One region of the Methylobacterium nigriterrae genome, then DNA from elsewhere that is predicted to be linked to it. Evidence: riboswitches for the same ligand, from Rfam matches in the RefSeq annotation. Region 1 holds a riboswitch; the other holds the start of a gene.
The links. A riboswitch is a leader RNA that binds a small molecule or an ion and turns the genes downstream of it on or off. The one in region 1 is predicted to bind glycine.

Region 1 (7,593 bases):
GCTGGCGCGGAGCCGAGCGCGCGCAGGTCCGAATCTGCGATCTCGCACCCAGCGATTGATCCGGCGCCGAGCCGGTTGACACCCGCCTCCCCCCTCACCATAAGAACGACGCGCGGCCCGGCGGGCCGAAGTTTGGGGGAATGTCCCGAGCGGCAAAGGGGGCGGACTGTAAATCCGCTGCGTAAGCTTCGTAGGTTCGAGTCCTACTTCCCCCACCAAACGTTCGCCATGACGGTCTTACATGGTTTGTTCCGATGACGAGGCGGCCGCGGGGCCGCCTTTTGTCGTTCGGGAGGGTCTCCTCACGCCTTCTCAAGGCGGCGGGGCCGTGCTATCGGGCCCCTCGCGCGGGTGTAGCTCAATGGTAGAGCAGCAGCCTTCCAAGCTGAATACGAGGGTTCGATTCCCTTCACCCGCTCCAATCCTCTTCCGATAGTCTGACCGGAGACGTCGCTTCGCGGCCCCCGTGATCGTGCGGGATGCCGGGCGTTTTGCTGCCCAGGGTTGCGCCCTCGACCCAACAAAAAGGGCGACCGCCCTCTCAGGCAGCCGCCCCGTCCCGGCCGAGCCGGGAGCGATTCTCAGTAGGCGCTGAACTTGTAGTTGAAGCCCGCGCGGACGAGGCTGCCCTCGGTGCGGAAGCGCGAGGTGTAGGATCCCGCGCCCACGCCCGGGATCGAGTTCACGAGAACGTTGCGGCTGCCAAGATCGTAGTGCAGGTACTCGGCCTTGAGCGTCACGGCCTCCGACTTCAGGCCGATGTAGCGGCCGAGCGAGAAGTAGTTCAGGAAGCTGTCCTGCGGGATCGCGTATTCGATGCCGCCGCCATAGGCGAAGCCGGTCTCGAACCGCTTGGAATAGCCTGCGAACTGCGGGGCGAGGCCCGGCGTGTAGAAGTTCGCGTGGTACTCGATGTCGCCGAAGGCGAGGCCGCCGGTCCCATAGACGAGGACCCGGTCGAAGGCGTAGCCGACCTTGCCGGTGACCGTGCCGAGCCATTCGAGGCTCTGGAAGTAGGCGCTCGGGTTGGGCAGCACGCCGCCGGCATTGGGCGCGCCGAGCACGAAGCGGTTCTTGTGGATGTCCGTCCAGTCGAAATTCGCGCCGACGCCCGCCACGAACCCGGAGCCCGGCGTAAACTGGTAGTTGTAGCCGAAGCCGCCGCCGAGCTTGCCGATCCCGTCAGTCTCCGTGAACGTCACGGCGGGGCGGCGCCCGGCGGCCACGTTCGCGATGTTGCCCGGAGCGTTGCCGATCGTCGTGATGCGCTGGCGGTCCGTGAAGGTGTAGACCGTCTCGACGCCCGCATAGAAGCCGGTCCACGTGAAGACCGGGATCGGCGTGAAGACTGGCGGAGGCGCTTCGCGGCGTGGCAGGTCGGCGGCCTGAACCGCACCGGCAACGAGAGCGGAGGCGGCGCTCGCCAGAAGAAGGGTCCTGATCATGGTTCCGATGTCCGAGGGCCGGAGGGCGATGACCGAGACTCTAAGCTTGAGCACGGCCTTCTCCCTATGTCCCCGCAGACACACATTCGGCCCAAACTGCGTCGGATGAGCAGAAAAGCCGCCGTAAAGGCGCCTTGCGGCCATGCGCGCTGGGCCTTCGCTCAGGGAAATCCAGAACTTCGGCACGTTTACGTACGAAGATCGCGCGCGGCCCCAAGGCTCGGCTGAAGGCTCCGCTGCCCCGCGACAGCGCCGTTCCTGGCACTGACAAATCGCCGTGAGCATCGGCACGGCTCTCCGGAGACGGCTTGCACGATGCGCCGCAACATGACAGGTTCGATAAGTCCGAAAGGACGATGCGGGAGAGCCCAGGCCGACGAACGGCGGCCATGGCGCCGACGGAGCAACCACCCCCGGAAACTCTCAGGCACAATCACCGCACCGTTGGACAATCTGGAGAGAGGCGCCGGACGGCGTCCACCGAAGGAGAAATCTCATCCCGCCTGAGCGGGTGAGAGAAGCTCTCAGGTAACCGCGACAGATGGGGGCAGGGCAAGGCTCGACCGGGCTTTGCCGATGCTGACTGTCGTGGAGAAGCCTGATGTGTCCAGAGTCCGGCACGCCCGTCGCCCAGAACCGTCCCGGGACCGGCCTGGATGCCGCGCCTGAGCGCACGCCGCTGCACGCGCTCCATCTGCGCCTGGGCGCCCGGATGGTGCCCTTCGCGGGCTACGAGATGCCGCTCCAGTACCCTGCGGGCGTGCTGAAGGAGCATCTCCACACGCGGGCCGCCGCGGGACTGTTCGACGTCTCGCATATGGGTCAGATCGCGGTCCGCGCCCGCTCTGGCGACCTCGCCGAGGCGGCCCGCGCACTCGAAAGCTTGGTCCCGGCCGACATCGTCGGGCTGAAGCCCGGCCGCCAGCGCTACGGGCTCCTCACCGACGAGGGCGGCGGCATCCTCGACGACCTGATGGTCGCCCGGCTCGGCGATCGGTTCGTCTTCGTGGTGAATGCGGCTCGCAAGGCCGCGGACGAGGCGCATCTGCGCGCGCACCTTCCCGATTCGATCGACCTGGCGATGCTGCCGCGCGCGCTGATCGCCCTGCAGGGGCCGCGGGCGGAGGCCGCCCTGGCGGCGCTCGCGCCGGAGGTCGCGGCGATGCGCTTCATGGATGCGTGCGAGGTCGCGATCCTGGGTACGCCTGCCCTCGTCACGCGCTCCGGCTACACGGGCGAGGACGGGTTCGAGATCTCGCTGCCGAGCGAGAGCGCCGAGGCTGTCGCCGCGGCGCTGCTCGACCATGCGGACATTCTGCCGGTCGGACTCGGCGCGCGCGACTCCCTGCGCCTCGAGGCAGGCCTGTGCCTGCACGGCGCCGACATTGATCCGGGCACGGATCCGGTCGAAGCCGGGCTGACCTGGGCCGTCTCCCCGGCTCGCCGCAGCGGAGGCAGCCGCGCGGGCGGATTTCCGGGCTCGGACCGGATCCTGCGGGCGATCGACGAGGGTCCCGCGCGGCTGCGCGTCGGCCTGCGGCCGGAGGGCCGCGCGCCCGTGCGCGCGGGCGCGGCCCTCTATGCCGGCACAGGCGAGGCCGAGCCCGTCGGCATCGTCACGTCGGGCGGCTTCGGGCCGAGCCTGCAGGCTCCGGTCGCCATGGGCTACCTGCCCGTCGCGCTGTCGAAACCCGGCACCCAAGTCTACGCCGACGTGCGGGGCCAGCGCCTGCCCCTGAGCGTGACCCGGCTTCCCTTCGTTCCGGCCGGCTTCAAGCGCGGCTGATCCCACGCATTCCCGAGGAGCACATCATGCTGAGATTCACCGACGAGCACGAGTGGCTGAAACTCGAGGGCGACATCGCGACCGTGGGGATCACAGCGCACGCCGCCGAGCAACTGGGCGATCTCGTCTTCATCGAGTTGCCGAAGGTCGGCGCGAAGCTGACCAAGGGCGAGGCTGCGGCCGTGGTCGAGTCCGTCAAGGCGGCCTCGGACGTCTACGCGCCGCTGACCGGCGAGGTCACGGAGGTCAACGCGGCGGCCGTGGACGACCCGGCGACCGTCGGCAGCGATCCGCAGGGTGAGGGTTGGCTCTACAGGATCCGGCTCGCGGACCCGTCCGCCATGGACGGCCTCATGGACGAGGCGGCCTACGCGGCCTTCGCCAAGTAGGGTGGCAGGCAGCCCGCCCGGCAGCGCTATCCCCGCCCATCCCGATCGTCGAGCCCGGAACATGCCATGAGCGCGGACAAGTACGACCCCTATGATTTCGCCAACCGGCGGCATATCGGCCCGACCCGCGGCGAGATCGCCGAGATGCTCGCCCTGGTCGGATCGCCCGACCTCCACGCGCTCATCGACGAGACCCTGCCGGCCGACATCCGGCAGGCGGAGCGGATCGATTTCGGGCGCTCGCTCACCGAGCGCCGGGTGATCGAGCACATGCGGGCGACGGCCGACAGGAACCGGCTCCTCGTCTCGCTGATCGGGCAGGGCTACCACGGCACCACGATGCCGCCGGCGATCCAGCGCAACATCTTCGAGAATCCTGCCTGGTACACCGCCTACTCGCCCTACCAGCCCGAGATCAGCCAGGGCCGGCTCGAGGCGCTGCTGAACTTCCAGACCCTCGTCTGCGACCTGACCGGACTCGACGTCGCCAACGCCTCGCTCCTCGACGAGGCGACGGCGGCGGCCGAGGCCATGGGCATGGCGCGGCGCTTGGCCAAGACGGAGGCCGACACCTTCTTCGTCGACGCGAACTGCCTGCCCCAGACCATCGCGGTGCTGAGGACCCGGGCGGCGCCACTCGGCTGGCGCATCGTCGTGGGCGATCCCTTCGCGGAACTCGATCCCGGCTCCGTCTTCGGCGCGCTCTTCCAGTATCCGGGCGTCTGCGGCGAGATCCACGATTTCTCCGAGCCGATCGCAGCGCTCCACGCGGCCGGCGCCGTCGCGGCGGTGGCCGCCGACCCGCTGGCGCTGACCCTGCTGAAGCCGCCCGGCGAGATGGGCGCCGACATCGCGGTCGGCTCCATGCAGCGCTACGGCGTGCCGGTGGGCTACGGCGGCCCGCACGCGGCCTACATGGCGACCCGCGACGCGCACAAGCGCTCGCTGCCGGGCCGCATCGTCGGCGTATCCGTCGACGCCAAGGGCAACCGCGCCTACCGCCTCGCGCTCCAGACCCGCGAGCAGCATATCCGGCGCGAGAAGGCGACCTCGAACATCTGCACGAGCCAGGTGCTGCTCGCCGTCATCGCCTCGATGTACGCGGTCTATCACGGGCCGCGCGGCCTCAAGGCCATCGCCGAGCGGGTGCATCGCGACGCGGTGCGGCTCGCCGAGGGGCTGATCGGCCTCGGCTTCACGGTGCAGCCCCGTCACTTCTTCGACACCGTCACGGTCGAGGTCGGCCCCTTTCAGGGCGTGATCCTGGAGAACGCCGTCGAGAACGGGGTCAACCTGCGCAGGGTGGGCACCGACCGCATCGGCATCACCGTGGACGAGCGCACCCGACCCGACATCATCCAGGCGGTCTGGCGCGCCTTCGGCGGCGCGCACCTCGCCTACGACGAGGCGTGGCCCGAGACCCGCCTGCCGCGCGAGCTGTCGCGCACCTCCGAGTACCTGACGCACCCGATCTTCCACATGAACCGGGCCGAGAGCGAGATGACGCGCTACATGCGCCGCCTCGCCGACCGGGACCTCGCCCTCGACCGGGCCATGATCCCGCTCGGCTCCTGCACCATGAAGCTCAACGCCACCGCCGAGATGCTGCCGATCTCGTGGCCGGAATTCTCGGAGATCCACCCGTTCGTGCCGGCGGACCAGGCCCGGGGCTACCGGCAGCTCATCGACGACCTGTCCGAGAAGCTCTGCGCCATCACGGGCTACGACGCGATCTCGATGCAGCCGAACTCGGGCGCGCAGGGGGAATATGCGGGGCTGCTCGCGATCCGCGGCTACCATCTCGCGCGCGGCGAGGCGCACCGCACCGTCTGCCTGATCCCGTCCTCGGCCCACGGCACCAACCCGGCCTCGGCCCAGATGTGCGGCATGACCGTCGTGGTGGTGGGCGCCGATCGCGACGGCAACATCGACCTCGACGAGTTCCGGTCGAAGGCCGAGCAGCACGGGGCGAACCTCGCGGCCTGCATGATCACCTATCCATCCACACACGGCGTGTTCGAGGAGCGGGTGCGGGAGATCTGCGACATCGTCCACGCCCATGGTGGGCAGGTCTACCTCGACGGTGCGAACCTCAACGCGCTGGTCGGCCTCGCGCGGCCGGGCGATATCGGTGCTGATGTCAGTCACCTCAACCTGCACAAGACGTTCTGCATCCCGCACGGGGGCGGGGGCCCCGGCATGGGGCCGATCGGCGTCAAGGCTCACCTGATCCCGCACCTGCCGTCCGACCCGCGCACCGGCGAGGAGGGCGCCGTCTCGGCCGCCCCGTTCGGCTCGGCCTCGATCCTGCCGATCTCGTGGAGCTACTGCCTGCTGATGGGCGGCCGCGGCCTGACCCAGGCGACCCGCATCGCCATCCTCAGCGCCAACTACATCGCCGAGCGCCTCGGCAAGGCCTACCCGATCCTCTACACGGGCAAGAACGGGCGGGTGGCGCACGAGTGCATCGTCGATGTGCGGCCCTTCCAGAAGAGCGCCGGCATCAGCGTCGACGACATCGCCAAGCGCCTGATCGATTGCGGCTTCCATCCGCCGACCATGAGCTGGCCGGTGGCCGGCACCCTGATGATCGAGCCGACCGAATCCGAGACGAAGGCCGAGATCGACCGCTTCTGCGACGCGATGCTGGCGATCCGCGAGGAGATCCGGGCGATCGAGGAGGGCCGGATCGACCGCCAGAACAACCCGCTCAAGAACGCGCCTCACACGGTGCAGGACCTGATCGGCGCCTGGGAGCGGCCCTATTCTCGCGAGGCCGCCTGCTTCCCGGCCGGTACGCTCGGGATCGACAAGTACTGGCCGCCCGTCAACCGCGTCGACAACGCCTACGGGGACCGCAACCTGATGTGCTCCTGCCCGCCGCCGGAGGCCTACGGGGAGGCGGCCGAATGACCGATTCCCCGAGGGCGGCGATCGGGCCGCGGCCCGGCGGAAGCGCGGCACTTGATCAAATTTCGGCTTGCCTCTAAGCGGTCCGCGCCTTTCGCCCGGCTCCGAGACTTGAGGGCGACCGTTCAGGCCCGCGCCAGCGCGGGCCTTGCCGCAGGAAAGAGACGATGGCCAAAGAGAAGTTTTCGCGCACGAAGCCGCACTGCAACATTGGGACGATCGGCCACGTCGACCATGGCAAGACGTCTCTGACGGCGGCGATCACGAAGGTTCTGGCGGAGTCGGGGGGTGCGACCTTCACGGCCTATGACCAGATCGACAAGGCGCCGGAGGAGAAGGCGCGCGGCATCACGATCTCGACGGCGCATGTCGAGTACGAGACCAGCAACCGGCACTACGCGCACGTGGACTGCCCCGGCCACGCCGATTACGTGAAGAACATGATCACGGGTGCGGCCCAGATGGACGGGGCCATCCTGGTGGTGTCGGCGGCCGACGGGCCGATGCCGCAGACGCGCGAGCACATCCTGCTGGCCCGCCAGGTCGGCGTGCCGGCGCTGGTGGTGTTCCTCAACAAGGTCGACATGGTCGACGACGAGGAGCTTCTGGAGCTGGTCGAGCTCGAGGTGCGCGAGCTCTTGTCGAAGTACGACTTCCCGGGCGACGACATCCCGATCACCAAGGGCTCGGCCCTGATGGCGCTCGAGGACAAGGAGCCCAAGATCGGCAAGGAGGCGGTGCTGGCGCTGATGGCGACGGTCGACAGCTACATCCCGCAGCCGGAGCGTCCGATCGACATGCCGTTCCTGATGCCGATCGAGGACGTGTTCTCGATCTCGGGGCGCGGCACGGTGGTGACGGGGCGGGTTGAGCGCGGCATCATCAAGGTGGGCGAGGAAGTCGAGATCGTGGGCATCCGCCCGACCACCAAGACGACGGTGACGGGTGTGGAGATGTTCCGCAAGCTGCTCGATCAGGGCCAGGCCGGCGACAATGTCGGCGTGCTCCTGCGCGGCACCAAGCGCGAGGACGTGGAGCGCGGCCAGGTCGTGTGCAAGCCCGG
Region 2 (7,593 bases), on a different contig from region 1:
GCCCTCCAGAACACCCTTGGGATGCACAACCCCGACCACCCGCTGGCGGCCATCTAACCCCGTCACGATCCGCGCAGCATCCTGATCGCGGGCAAGGCGCGCGAGGCGTTCCGGTGGAAGGGGACGACCGACCCAGATGTCCTGATCCGGACGACGCACGAGAACAACGCCGTTGCGGTCGGCAACCGTCAGGGAGGTGCTCCTCTGAGGTACCAGATGACGGAGCCGTTCCGATAGCCAGGATAGGTCTATGCTGGCGACGAGCACGCCCACTGGTCGAGCATCGTCGTCACGCAACGGCTGTGCGAAGTGAACGGACTCGCGTTCCGTCGCCACCCCGCGCGCAAATCCGCCCATCGCGAATTCTCCTGCCGCGAGCGCGCGCTGATAATAATCGCGGTCGGAAACCGTGTAAGCGCCTGGCGCAGAGCCGAGGCTGTTGCAAAGAAGGCGACCATCCATCTCAGTAACTGCGAGGAGGATGATCTGCGGCAGCCTGTCGATGATACGATGAAGGTACTCAGTGCACGCCTGTGGGTCGCGCTGCCGGATCGCAGGCGTCTCGGCGACGATGTCGAGCGTCTGGCGGACACTCTCGGAGAGTTGATCAAGATCCCCCGCAACAACGCGAGCAGTCGCGAGAGCATCAGCTCGGACAGCTTCATCTCTATTAGCTCGCAGCGCGTATTCGTTGTAACCTTGTATTGCGAGTGCAGGAGTGAGGGCGAGTGCCACCAAAGCAAGGACGCGGCTCGTCAGCAATTTGGCCTCCCCACAGCCTTCGCCTTTCAAGCCAGAGCGCAGTTCTACGCTTCTTGGATTTGCAATCTGCGCGAGTTCACTGCCTGAAGCAAGATGCGTCGGTCGTGACCCGCGGCATAGAAGACGTGAGCATCAAGACGACGTTAAGGATTTGCAGCCGGCCGCATGGACGGTCCGAGTATGACGGCGTGTGGCGGGTGAAGACGAAGTCTCGCTCCCTCACGCGCGCCTCCTGGCAGGCGGACCAAGTCCAGCGCTGCGCCCGACGTGAACTCGGCTCCGACCTCACGTGCGGGGCAGCATCGCAAGGGACGCCCTAGCGATCCGCTCCAACTCCTCGCGCGGGGCGCCGTCCCGGGCCTGGACCGACATGCCCTGCAACAGGGTGGTGAACACCGCGGCCAGGGCCTCAACGTCGGCGCCAACCGGCAGGTCACCGGCCTTCAGAGCGCGTTCGAGACGCTGGCGGAAGTTGGTCCGGCTGACCTCGCGCAGCGCCCTCATCGCGTCGTGAACGTCCTGCGCCTCCGGAGAGACGTTGGCGGTAGAGAGCACCACCATGCAGCCGCAGGGGGCGTCGAGCGAGGACAGCACAGCGGCCGCATCGAGCAGGAAGTGCTCCATCGCCCGACGCATGTTCGGCTCCGCTGCGAGCTTCTGCCAGGGCACCGCCCAGTAGGTCGTCTCGTAGTGCTTGACGGCCTCCATGAAGAGCGACGCCTTGTTGCCGAAGGCGGCGTAGAGGCTCGGCGGGTTGATGCCCATGGCGGCGCACAACTCCCCCATGGTCGCCGGCTCATAGCCGCGCTTCCAAAACACCTCCAGGGCACGGCGGAGGGCCAACTCCCGGTCGAAGGTGCGGGGCCGTCCCTTGCTCCTGTGCGGCGTGATCGCGGTCATCGCGTCCTCGGTGTCGTTTCGCACATCAGGCCCCGCCGCCGCCGTCGAGGGCTTGACGATCTGTAATGCCCGTTACAAATGTAGGGGCAGTAACGCCCGTTACAATAACCGATTCCCAGCAAACGTGGGCGCTACGACGGCCGGTCGGGCGCAACGGAGACCTTTGCCTGATGGCCAAGCTTTTCGAACCCCTCGCCCTGCGCGACCTCACCCTGCGCAATCGCCTCGCCGTCTCGCCCATGTGCCAGTACCAGGCCGAGGAGGGGTTCGTGACCACCTATCACACCGTCCACTACGGCAAGCTGGCGCTGGGCGGCTTCGGCCTCATCATCGTCGAGGCGACCGCTGTCTCGCCGGAGGGGCGCATCACCCACGGCGACGTCGGCCTTTGGCGCGACGAGCAGGTCGAGGGGCTCGCCGGCATCGCGGCCTTCATGAAGTCCCAGGGCGCGGTCCCCGGCATTCAGTTGGCCCATGCCGGCCCGAAGGCCAGCATGCAGCGGCCCTACTACGGCGATGGCCCGCTGACCGAGGCGGACATCGCCCGCGGCGACCGGCCCTGGGCCATCGTCTCGGCCAACGCGCAGGCGGTCGACGAGGGCTGGCTGGTCCCGGAAGCGCTCGACGCGGCCGGCATCGAGAAGGTGAAGGCCGACTTCGCCGCGGCGGCCAGGCGCGCCCTCAAGGCCGGCTTCGAGGTCGTGGAGATGCATGCCGCCCACGGTTACCTGCTGAACTCGTTCCTCTCGCCGCTCACCAACAAGCGGACCGACGCCTATGGCGGCAGCCGCGAGAACCGCATGCGGTTGCCACTTGAGATCGCTCGCGAGCTGCGCGCGATCTGGCCGGCCGACAAGCCACTGTTCGTGCGCGTTTCTGCGGTCGACGGGCTGAGGACTGGCGTGACCATCGAGGACACCGTCGCTTTCGCCCGGGAATTGAAGATCATCGGCGTCGACGTGGTCGATGTATCCTCGGGCGGCGTCGGCACGGTCTACGAGCACCCGAGCGGCTACGGCCACCAGGTGCCCTACGCTGAGCGCGTGAAGCGCGACGCCGGCCTGAAGACCATGGCGGTCGGCCTGATCGTCGACCCGTTCCAGGCCGAGCAGGTCATTGCCGGCGGCCATGCCGACCTCGTCGCCATTGGGCGCGAGGCGCTGCGCGACCCGAACTTCGCGCTCAACGCCGAGCAGGCGCTCGGGGCTGCCCCGAAGGACGCGCCCTACGAGAACTGGGTGCCACAGCTCGGCTGGTGGCTGAACGGGCGCGAGCGCAAGCTCCGCCAGCTCGGCGCGTGGTCAAACGGCGAGGACGTGGCCGCCTAAGGCGAGGATCCTCGGACCCTTCCCGCAGGAGCGGCACGCTCTGGCCGCCCCTGCCCATCAGCATGCCAGGAGACTGTCATGGCTCGTGTCGTTCGCTTCCATGAGATTGGCGGCCCCGAGGTGCTCAGGGTCGAGGACATCGAGGTGCCGGCGCCCCAGGCCGGAGAGGTGCAGATCCGGGTGAAGGCTATGGGCCTGAACCGGGCCGAGGTCATGTTCCGGACCGGCCAGTACGTGACAGAGCCGAGCTTCCCGGCCATCCTCGGCTACGAGGCCGCGGGGATCGTCGAGGCGGTCGGGACCGGCGTCACAGGCTTCTCGGTCGGTGACGCGGTCAGCGTCGTGCCTTGCTTCATGCTCGGCGAGTACGGCTTGCACGGCGAGCTCGTGAACGCACCGGCCATTGGCATCGTGAAGCACCCGGCCAACCTCTTGTGGGAAGAAGCGGCCGCGACCTGGATGATGTTCACGACCGCCTACGGCGCGCTCGTCGATATCGCGAACATCCAGGCCGGCCAGACGGTGCTGATCCGCGCGGCCTCCAGCAGCGTCGGCCTCGCTGCCATCCAGATCACCAAGACGCTGGGTGCCATTCCGGTCGCGCTGACGCGCCGGGGCGCCAAGCGTGACGAACTCCTCAAGCAGGGGGCCGCCCACGTCATCGCCACTGAAGAGCAGGACCTCATGGCCGAGGTGAACCGCATCACCGATGGCAAGGGCGCGCATGTCGCCTTCGACCCAGTCGGCGGCCCGGAGGTCGCCAAGATCCTGGAGGTGCTGGGCTACCTCGGCATCTTCCTCCAGTACGGCGCTCTCGACACGGCACCTCTGTCGGTGCCGGTGATGCCGCTCCTCGGCAAAGACCTGACCGTGCGCGGCTATCAGCTGTTTGAGATTACGAAGGACCCCGCGCCCCTGCAGAAGGCGAAGGATTTCATCGTGAAGGGGCTCGCCTCCGGCACCCTGAGGCCGGTCATCGCGAGGACGTTCAAGCTCGACGAGATCGCGGGGGCGCACCGCTTCATGGAGAGCAACGTGCAGGTCGGGAAGATCGTCGTCACGGTCTGAACCTGCAGTCAGTGGTCGCCTGGCGCACCCTCGACACGGTGGTGAAGCCGAACCATGTCGCCCTCCATCGACTCGGTATGGGAGTGCTGGAGCGCTTGTCCGCGTGTTCGGGCTTGATCGTGCACCGTTCGGCTCGCGGGTCGCGCCGGCATCCTGCTTACTGAGCTTCCAGGGCCTCCTCGATGAGGCCGCGCACATCCTTCCAAGCCGGGGCGGACGGAGTGACCAGGTCGGATCAATGCCCTGATGCTCACGTGTGGGCATTCCGATGCATCCGGCGATTTCGCCTTCCGGGTCGGGATGCCGGGCGAGCCGGGGGTCGGCGGCGGGATCCTGGCCATCGTACCAGGGTGCGCTTCGATCGCGGTGTGGTCGCCAGGACTGAACGAGAACGGGAACCCGAAGCTCGGGACTCTGGCGCTTGAACGGCTTGCGGAGGCGACAGGCTGGTCGATCTTTAGCTCCAGATTGCGGTCCGACGTGTGAGCGAGGGGTGCCGGTTCAGGTCTGTCCTGCCCTCTCATGAGCCGCCGACCTCGGATGTGTCAGCGAGACTGAGGAGGGCAAATCGTTCTACCCGCACCGCGAAGCGGACCGGCCTTGTTAGGGCCAGACGAGAACGTGATTGGCCTCTGGACAGGTTGTGCCCCTGTTTTTCGGGGACAACAGGGGCATTTCTATAGAGATCATCTTCTTCTCTGTCCCTGTTATCCCCGGGGTTGTCCCTCTTCCGACAACCGAGAGTCCCATCGAACACGGCGTCAGCGTGTGCAGCCCGGCCCCTGTAGACCGTGGTCGCGAAGGCGCGGTCGAGATCGTCAAAGTCGCGGTCGATGAAGCGATGCTCGATCCCGTCGACGGCCGCCGTGATAGGCCTTCTCAGTGAGCACACCGGCGGATCCGCCGAACGACCAAACAAGGCCCGAAGCGGAATGGCCGATCCTGGCCGATTGCAGGCCGTCGGCTTTGCGGCCTGTGTAAGTGAAAAACGGACGTTCGGCCTGGCCCAGATGAAAGCCTCCGAGTGACCCATAGCTGACTAGGCGCGTCGCCATTTCGAAAGCCTGCTCTACGGCCTGAAGCAGGCGCGTCACGGGCGGTCAGTGCGTCAGGCACATTAGCGACCGGATCGCACCCGGCCCTGCGACCACGTCACTTCCGGGCAAAAGCCTATTCGCACCGACGATGGCGTGCGACCTGCAGGCTGGGCAGTGCCCGGCCTTCGTCCAGGCCCAGTCACGTGCCCAGGCGCACATTTTAGATCGCAAGCTAACGAAGTGTCTGGCTTGCCGCATCGTTCGAGGCTAGAAGGGACGAGACATCGACGCGCGGGAGAGAGCCGGCTTGGACCGGCCGCCGAAGGAGCAACTGCCCCGGAAACTCTCAGGCACCCGGACCGCCCGTCGTTCAACACTCTGGAAAGCGGAGCGGCAGCTCCCGCCGATGGTGTAAGACGTGGCCTCTCCCGAGGCCGCGTCGAAGCTCTCAGGCCGATGACAGAGGGGGCTCGCACGCATGCGGCGTGCGGAGCAACCTTGGAGGCCTGCGCGATGGCGCCCCCATAGCCCGACACGCCGAGCCCTCGGGCTCGACCCACCCTTCCCATCCGCACCGGCCGCCTCACCCCGTGAGCCGCGGCGACGACGCGCGCACGGCATCGACCATGCGGCGCGTCCGGTCCTGCGCGAGCCGGCGCCTCCACCCCCATCCTGGATGTCATCCGATGTTGGCCACCCGCCGCGCCTTCCTCCTCGCTGCCGCCGTCCTCGCCCCGGCACGGGGCCAGGCCTTCTTCTGGGACAGCGAGCCGGAACCGTCGGAGGTGCCACAGCCCGTCGAGGCGCCACCGACCCGCGATGCCTGGTACGTCGGCGAGATTTCGGACGAGCCCTTCAACATCCCGAAGGTCGACCTGGCCCTCGTCCCGCCGGAGTTCCGCCGACAGCTCGTGGACTACGACGGGCCGGAGCGCGGAGGCGCGGTCGTCATCGACACGCATCAGCGCTTCCTCTTCCTGGTGCGCGAGGACCGCACCGCGATCCGCTACGGCATCGGCGTGGGCCGAGCTGGCTTCACGTGGTCGGGCGTCGCGATGATCAGGCGCAAGGCGAAGTGGCCGGGCTGGCATCCGACCCCGGCCATGCTGAAGCGCCGGCCCGACATCCCTCGCTACGTTGAGCCGGGGGTCAACAACCCGCTCGGGTGCCGCGCCCTCTACCTCTACCAGGGGGAGCGGGACACACTCTACCGCATCCACGGCACCAACGAGCCCTGGACGGTCGGCGGCACCGATTCCTCCGGCTGCATCCGGCTCCTGAACGAGGACATCCTCGACCTCTACGGCCGCGTCCCCCTCGGTACGACCGTCGTCGTGAAGACCTCGCAGCCCGAGGTCATGGTGCAGCGCGAGTGGGACGAGTCCCCCCGCTCGGACAACCAAGTCCTGCTTTTCAGGTGAGAAGCTGAGACGAGCCGGAGCACCGCCGTTCCCACGACGTCGAGCGCGGCCGATACCCGAGACGAGACACGATGTTCGAGACTGCTACCGCAACCCTGGACTGGATCGGCGTGATCGTCTTCACGGTCACGGGTGCCCTCGCCGCCTCCCGCAAGGAAATGGACTTCGTCGGCTTCGCGGTCCTCGGCACGGCGACCGGCATCGGCGGCGGCACGCTGCGGGACCTATTGCTCGGGCTGCCGGTGTTCTGGACGGTCCAGCCGGCCTACCTGCTGACCTGCCTGCTTGTCGCTGGGTTGGTGTTCTTCACCGCCCACATCCCGCAGTCCCGCTACCGGTACCTGCTGTGGCTCGACGCCCTGGGTCTGGCCCTGTTCGCCGTGGCCGGGGCGGAGAAGTCCCTGCAGGTCGGGGCGAGCCCCCTCGTTGCCATCGTCATGGGGGTGGTCACGGCCACCTTCGGGGGCGTGATCCGCGATCTGCTCGGAGGCGAGAGCCCGGTCATTCTCAGTCGCGAGATCTATGCCTCGGCCGCGGGAGCCGGCGCAGCGGTCTTCGCGATCCTGACCGCCCTCGACATCCCGCGCGAGTTCGCGTTGGGCATCGGCTTCGCCGTCGCCCTGCTCGTGCGGGCCGCAACGCTCCGCTTCGGCTGGACGCTTCCGCGATATCGCCCCCGCGCCGGCATCCCCTATCATTGATGTCGGCCGATCCGTCGCGGCTCGCCGACTTCGAGGCGCCCCGAAACGACAGTCTTCAACGACAGGCCGCCCGCGCGGTCCAATCACAAGGGTAAGCCAAGATGGCCATCGGCAAACGTCGTTGCGGGCTCGCGCTGGCGGCCCTCGTGTCGCTTTCGGCCCTGTCAGATCCCGCATTCGCCCAGGCCGACGCCAAGGGTTTGCCCGGCCCGACCGAGGAACAGCTCGCGACGCTGCAGGCCAGCTACGAAGACATCCACGCCAACCCTGAGCTCTCGATGCAGGAGAAGCGCACGGCCGGCATCGCCGCGAAGTGGCTCAAGGAGCAGGGTTTCGAGGTCACCGGGGGCGTGGGCGGCACCGGCGTGGTCGGCAT

Region 2: another riboswitch for glycine. It lies ahead of WDW90_RS23555 (L,D-transpeptidase); the one in region 1 lies ahead of gcvT (glycine cleavage system aminomethyltransferase GcvT).

What each region holds. Positions count from the first base shown of each region.
Region 1 is NZ_JBAWTG010000013.1:38,978-46,570, forward strand. Features, by position in the region: gene recJ (single-stranded-DNA-specific exonuclease RecJ) at 1-59, shown strand, start outside; tRNA gene WDW90_RS09810 (tRNA-Tyr) at 135-218, shown strand; tRNA gene WDW90_RS09815 (tRNA-Gly) at 348-421, shown strand; gene WDW90_RS09820 (outer membrane protein) at 582-1,445, opposite strand; glycine riboswitch at 1,889-1,996, shown strand; gene gcvT (glycine cleavage system aminomethyltransferase GcvT) at 2,047-3,231, shown strand; gene gcvH (glycine cleavage system protein GcvH) at 3,258-3,620, shown strand; gene gcvP (aminomethyl-transferring glycine dehydrogenase) at 3,687-6,533, shown strand; gene tuf (elongation factor Tu) at 6,698-7,593, shown strand, end outside.
Region 2 is NZ_JBAWTG010000059.1:17,784-25,376, reverse strand. Features, by position in the region: gene WDW90_RS23580 (sensor histidine kinase) at 1-762, opposite strand, end outside; gene WDW90_RS23575 (TetR/AcrR family transcriptional regulator) at 1,048-1,662, opposite strand; gene WDW90_RS23570 (NADH:flavin oxidoreductase/NADH oxidase) at 1,833-2,990, shown strand; gene WDW90_RS23565 (zinc-dependent alcohol dehydrogenase family protein) at 3,069-4,058, shown strand; partial or broken gene WDW90_RS23560 (glutaminase) at 4,290-4,544, shown strand; glycine riboswitch at 5,378-5,467, shown strand; gene WDW90_RS23555 (L,D-transpeptidase) at 5,782-6,516, shown strand; gene WDW90_RS23550 (trimeric intracellular cation channel family protein) at 6,588-7,217, shown strand; gene WDW90_RS23545 (amidohydrolase) at 7,319-7,593, shown strand, end outside.